Regions from separate parts of the Paenibacillus sp. FSL H8-0457 genome, predicted to be linked through region 1. Evidence: predicted binding sites of a transcription regulator. Region 1 holds the regulator's gene; the other holds the start of a gene.
The links. Region 1 encodes CtsR, which represses protease genes until heat stress. Its sites were predicted from a motif close to ATGGTCAATAAAGGTCAAACA; they were not measured.
Positions count from the first base shown of each region.

Region 1 (3,415 bases):
TGGCATGGAAACAACTCGTGAGGATCGGTATGAACAGCTGCAGGAGTTGATTCCGAAGGTGGCGGCGAAGTATAATATTACGGTTGCGTCGGGTACCCACCGCAAGATCAACGGGGACAATACCCATTCCCTGCAAGGCTATCTTTACACGGATGGAGCGTTTCATTTTTCCCAAACGTTGACGTTCTCCGTCCATGACCGCATCGGGGCGGGCGATGCCTATGCCAGTGGTGTGATTCATGGGATCTCGGAGGGATATGAGCCGGGCCGGACGGTTGATTTTGCCGCAGCGGCGTCGATGCTTGCCCATACCGTAACGGGAGATACGCCGACGGCAAACGAACGCGAAGTGCTTCAGGCGATGAGTCATCATATGTCTGACGTGGAAAGGTAGGAGGAGCATGTCGATCACGCGGAAGAACGGTCCGTTATACTTGCAAATCAAGAAGATCATTAAAGATCGGATTCTGCATGGGGTATATCCACTTGGTTCCCATATTCCTTCCGAGCCGCAGCTGGAACAGGAATTTAACGTCAGCAAAATGACGGTTCGCAATGCGATCCAGGAATTGTATCAGGAAGGGTATGTGGAGAAGCGCAGCGGTGTAGGAACGATCGTGACCCGGAACACGTCCTTTTCCAAGCTGTCCAAGGGGAAGCTGTTTACCGAGATTTTGGTTGAAGAGGGCCACCAGATCCGGAAGCGCCATCTGAAGACGGAATGGGTGCACAATGAACCGGATAGCGAATTGTTCCTGAAATTCGGTGAGCGGTGCCTGCTGATCGAGCGGCTGTATTTGCTGGACGGGAGCCCGTTTATCTACTACACCCATTACGTATCGTCCCTGGTGGACATGGGGGAGGAGTTCGATTCAAGCGAACTGCCGTCCTTGTATGAACGTATCGAGGAGAGTCAAATCACGCTGGAGAATTTCCGGGACCGTTTCCTGGCGACCGTGGCTAATGAGGAGATTGCCTCACTGCTGGGCGTAAGCGCCGGGACCCCGTTACTGAAGCGGTTGAGATCCTCCTACGACCAGACGGGCAGCATCATTGAATACAGCATCGGGTATTACAATACGGAGTTACAGCATTATTTGATCAGTTATGATGCTTAAGATACAGAAAACGACAGGAAGAAGTGGCCAAGAGACCGGTTTTAATCCGGAACGTTGGCTGCTTCTTTTTTTATTCCTTCGGTTGAATTGTTCTTCGGAAAAGGGCTATAAGCGATCGAAGAAGTGGGTACAATAAGAATACATGCATAGCGCGAACATTTGAGAAGTACCCTCTTGGCAAAATGAAAAAATGTGCTATAATGAGATCAAAGTCAAAGAAAGTCAAAGTCAACGAGAGGGTTCGCTGATTTTGATTATGGTTAATCAACGTATAAGCAAGGCTCTGTGCGGACGTGTAAGATCACTATCCGTCTTAACGTTTCAAACAGTGGAGGATGAACAGACCATGCGTAATATCTCTGATATTATCGAACAATACCTGAAGAGCATTTTGCAGGAAAGTCCGGAAGGAACCGTCGAAATTCAACGCAACGATTTGGCGGAGCAATTTTCTTGCGTTCCTTCCCAGATCAATTACGTGATCAGCACTCGGTTCACGCTGGAGAAGGGCTTTCTTGTCGAGAGCAAGCGCGGCGGAGGCGGATACATACGCATCCAGCGTATCGAGCTTCCCCAGCATACTGCACTCCAGCAGCACCTTCATCATACCATCGGCAGCATGATTGACCAGACGGTAGCGGAAGGCTTGATCTACCAGCTGGAGGAATCCCGGTTTTTGACGAAGCGGGAGGCCAGCCTGATGCGGGCCGCCGTTTCAAGGGAATGCCTGAATGTGAAGCTTCCTTATCGGGATGAGCTGCGCGCAAGGATTATGAAGGCGATGCTTATTTCTTTATTAGGTAAGTGAGTCTGTGTAAGGAGGCATCGGAGTATGTTATGCCAAGAATGCGGTAAACGGCCGGCGACACTTCATTTCACCAAAATTGTGAACGGGGAGAAAACGGAGTTTCATTTTTGTGAAACTTGTGCCCGCGAAAAAGGGGAATTGATCCCCGGTACGTCGAATGGTTTTTCTATACACAGTTTGCTGTCAGGCCTGCTGGATCTGGATCCTTCAGGCAAGGGCCAGACCCCCGGTGCGAAAACGGCCCAGACGCTGCAATGCGAGGAATGCGGCATGACGTATTCCCAGTTCAGCAAGCTTGGCCGGTTCGGCTGCAGCTCGTGTTATAAATATTTCTCGGATCGATTGGATCCGTTGTTCAAGCGAGTCCATGGGGGAACTTCCCATGTGGGCAAAGTGCCGAAGCGTACCGGCGGCCGGATTCAGATCAAACGCCGGATCGACGAGCTTAAAAAGGAGCTTCAAATGAGGATCCTGCAGGAGGAATTTGAAGCGGCTGCCGAGATCCGGGACCAAATCCGTGAGCTGGAGCGTAACATTGCTCAGGGATAAGATCGTTACATTTTGCACTTTAGTAGGAGGAATGCGTGATGTCTAATCTCCGGTTTACCGATTCGGCGCTGAGCGAGTGGATGCGCGGGAACGGTCAGGATTCCGACATTGTCATCAGCACCCGCGTGAGGGTGGCGCGCAACCTGCAGCATCTTCCTTTCCCGCTGCTTGCAACGGATCAGCAGTCGGGAGAAGTGCTAGAGCGCCTGACCCATGTGTTAAAGGATAAGGAGGATTTGCAGGATTTCGGGCATTTGCATGTAATTAAATTAAGTGAGATTGATGAGCTGGATAAGAAGGTTCTCGTCGAGAAGCATCTGATCAGTCCCAATCTGGCTAATGAATCCCGGAACGGTGCCGTCATCCTTACCGAAGATGAATCCGTCAGCATTATGATCAATGAAGAGGATCACTTGCGCATACAGTGTCTGTATCCCGGATTTCAGGTTCGGGAGGCATGGAGCCGCGCGACGGCGCTGGATGATATCTTCGAATCCGAGATCGATTATGCTTTTGATGACAAACGGGGTTACCTAACGAGCTGTCCGACCAATGTCGGCACCGGCCTTCGCGCTTCGGTCATGATGCATCTGCCCGCGCTCGTCATGACGCAGCAGATCAATCGGATTCTCTCGGCCGTATCGCAGGTAGGCTTGACCGTTAGAGGAATTTACGGCGAGGGCAGCGAAGCTTTAGGCAACCTGTTTCAAATCTCGAATCAGATTACGCTCGGGCAAACCGAGTCGGAGATCATCGAGAATCTTCACAGCGTGGCCCTGCAGATCATCGAGCATGAGAAGAATGCCAGGACGCGGCTCCTCAGTGAATCCAAGCTCCGTATTACGGACCGGGTCATGCGTTCATACGGCATCCTGTCCTATGCAGCGGTCATGGATTCCAAGGAAGCGGCTCAGCGCTTGTCCGATGTTCGGCTAGGCGT
Region 1 is NZ_CP150293.1:6,471,680-6,475,094, reverse strand. It holds gene MHI43_RS29355 (sugar kinase) at 1-394, shown strand, start outside; gene MHI43_RS29350 (GntR family transcriptional regulator) at 402-1,118, shown strand; gene MHI43_RS29345 (CtsR family transcriptional regulator) at 1,465-1,926, shown strand; gene MHI43_RS29340 (hypothetical protein) at 1,951-2,475, shown strand; gene MHI43_RS29335 (protein arginine kinase) at 2,514-3,415, shown strand, end outside.

Region 2 (3,415 bases), 870 kb from region 1:
AGAAAATGCGTCCGGCGTAATCACCGGTGCGGAAGGAAACGCCGAGGAATTCCCGCCGTCGGAATCCAGTTTCCCTTACGAATTCAGCGGCGACTTCGTGGTCCATTACAACCAGAACGACATCTTGAGCATTACGGCGTACGATTATTCGTACACCGGTGGTGCCCATGGCATGACCTTCCGTAAAAGCTTCACGTTCTCCTTGAAGGACGGCAAGCAAATGAAGCTGGGGGATTTCATCAACATGCAGGGCAAGAACAAGCAGAAGCTGAACAACCTTGTGCTGAGCAAGATGAAGAAAGTGGGAGGTTATCTCGGCGGTTTTGAGGGAGTGCCTGCCGATGCCGACTTCTACGTGAAGGATAACGCGGCGGTGCTGTACTTCCAGCTTTATGAGTACACCGCCTATGCCTATGGATTTCCTGAGTTTGAGCTGAAGCTGAAAGAGTGGAAGTAAAGTATACGGTAAGTGGTTTGTGTAAACTGCCATCATTTATTTTCATACTATAGCTTGTTTAGATACATGATGTTGTCCTGATGTAACACTGTACTGGAACCAGTTGCGATAAATCCCCTGATCACTTGAGCGTGGAGCATATACTCCTGCGCCCTATGATCAGGGGATTTTTTGTGTATTTCACAATAGGCGTGCCCTTTTTCCCCTCCCCTCAAGTTAAGACAGGCCTTTTAGGAGGGGATGGCCTTACCGTCTTTATGTTTTATTGAAAAAATCGTACCGAAGTGAGAGTATCCTTGGAGGAGCAACGCGTTCGCCTTTGAAATCGGGAAACAACCTTTTTCAATTCATTCCAGTTTCCCGATTTCAACAGCGACCGAAGGGGATACTCTCACTATTTAGTACTCGAAGTTTTCAATGAATCCAGAGGATAAGAAAAGGCAGGCACCGGATAACGGCGCCTGCCCTTTACTTCATTTCTTTTATAAGCCTTGCGGCGGTGTGTTTTCCAGTACTTGATCGATCAGTCCATACTCTTTGGCTTCGTCAGCCGTCATGAAGTAGTCGCGATCAGTATCCTTCTCGATGCGCTCCAGCGGTTGGCCGGTGCGTTCGGACAGGATGCGGTTCAGCTTGTCGCGCATTTTCAGAATGCGGCGGGCACGGATCTCAATATCCGTGGCTTGACCTTGTGCGCCGCCGAGCGGCTGGTGAATCATAATCTCGCTGTTAGGCAGTCCGTAACGTTTGCCTTTAGCGCCTGCGTTGAGCAGGAATGCGCCCATGGAAGCAGCCATGCCGACACAGATCGTCGAGACGTCCGGCTTGATGAACTGCATCGTATCGAATATCGCCATACCTGCGGTAATGGAACCGCCAGGGCTGTTGATGTAAAGATGAATATCCTTCTCGGGATCCTCAGCCGACAAGAACAGCATTTGGGCAATGATGGAATTGGCGACCACGTCATTTACGTCGGAGCCGAGGAAGATAATGCGGTCTTTCAGCAATCTGGAATAGATGTCGTACGCCCGCTCACCGCGGTTGCTTTGTTCAACGACCATAGGTATAAAACTCACGTGGAAAACCTCCTCTTAAGTACCTCATATAAATACTGTTACCGTATTACCCACATGATAAACAATTTAAATCAAAAAGTCAAAGAAAGTCAAACTATTGAGTAAAAAAAAGAGCCGTTATGGGCACTTTAGGGTAATCAGTATAGAGAATAAATGTTATAATGGCGCGCCCGCGAGGAATCGAACCTCGATCTCAGGCTCCGGAGGCCTACGTCATATCCATTGGACCACGGGCGCACAAAAATCAGCAACGAAGTTGATTATACCGCATCTATTTCAAAAATACAATAGCGGACAAAACTTTGTTCCTATTATATAGACGAGCCGGTAGTTGGCCATAATGTATAAGAATGCCTGGGGTAGAGAAATATACTTTCGGACACTTGCAACCGGCATGATTATTGGTTAGAATAAGGGTGGGACTTAAAAAGTTTAACTGGGACATTTTACGACCAGGTAGGAGAGCCGAGACGAAGTTTGCAGGAGTGGAATGCATGCGTAACCTATTAGAAATACAAGAGCAACTTCTGCCGGATCTGATGGACACTCTTAAACGAAGGTATACCATCCTTCATCAGATCAAGTTGTCCGGAATTGTTGGCCGAAGAACACTGGCTTCATCGTTATCGATGACCGAGCGTGTTCTCAGAGCAGAGACTGATCTTCTGAAAGCGCAAGGGCTGATCGAGATTGAAACGCTCGGCATGCGGATCAGCGGCTCAGGGATATGCTTGCTGGAGGAGTTGGAACCGGTCATGAATGAGTTGTTCGGACTGGTTGAACTGGAAGAGAAGATTCGTCAGGCTTACGGGCTTCGTAAAGTGGTCATTATTCCCGGTGACAGCGAGTCATCTCCGGAAGTCAAACGTGAGCTTGGCCGGGCCGGAGCAAGAACGCTGCTTAACTTTGTCCAGGATGGAGATACGATTGCCGTAACAGGCGGCTCCACGCTCGCCGAAGTGGCAGAGCAGATGTCCTCTTTGCCTGGCGGCGAACCGTTGACAAGCACTTGGTTTGTGCCGGCGCGTGGCGGCCTCGGGGAGAGCATGGAGATTCAAGCGAACACCATTGCTTCCAAAATGGCTAAGCGCGTTGGGGCTGAGTACCGATTGCTTCATGTTCCGGATCTGCTCAGCGAGGATGCTTATCAATCGTTGGTTCAGGATCAGCACATCCAAGAGATCGTGGATGTGATCAGGCGCAGCCGCGTCATTATTCACGGCATCGGGGATGCCATGGAGATGGCCAGACGGCGGAAGCTGGATGAAGGCTCTATCCGGAACTTGCAGGCAGATGGCGCGATCGCGGAATCCTTCGGCTATTATTTCAGCGAAGATGGCGAAGTTGTCCACAAAATGCTTACCCTTGGACTCCGGCTTGAGGATATTATGCGGACAGAGACCATCATCGGCATTGCTGGAGGGAAAGGCAAGGGCAAAGCGATTCACGCGGTGCTGAAATTCGGGCACGAGGACATTCTCGTTACGGATGAAGCCGCGGCATTGGAAGTCGAGAAGGAAATTGACGCCGGCATCTGAGTCCGCGGGCGTACAACAGATTTTTCATTTTTGTTGTCTTGATTGGCTTAACAGCCAATCTTGAATATATAAATTTTACAAATATGGAGGGAACTACTCATGGTTAAAGTAGGTATTAACGGTTTTGGACGTATTGGACGTAACGTATTCCGCGCTGCGCTGAACAACAGCGAAGTTGAAATCGTAGCAATCAACGATTTGACGGACGTAAAAACGCTGGCACACCTTTTGAAATATGACACGACTCATGGCAGACTGAATGCAACTGTTGAAGCTAAAGAAGGCGCACTCGTTGTAAACGGCCGCGAAGTGAAAGTATTCGCTGAGCGTAACCCTGAAGC
Region 2 is NZ_CP150293.1:220,763-224,177, forward strand. It holds gene MHI43_RS01095 (DUF4163 domain-containing protein) at 1-457, shown strand, start outside; gene clpP (ATP-dependent Clp endopeptidase proteolytic subunit ClpP) at 940-1,536, opposite strand; tRNA gene MHI43_RS01105 (tRNA-Arg) at 1,699-1,773, opposite strand; gene MHI43_RS01110 (sugar-binding domain-containing protein) at 2,031-3,074, shown strand; gene gap (type I glyceraldehyde-3-phosphate dehydrogenase) at 3,174-3,415, shown strand, end outside.
Region 2: a site for CtsR is predicted at 1,612-1,632, ahead of clpP (ATP-dependent Clp endopeptidase proteolytic subunit ClpP). Genes of this name have one in related genera too.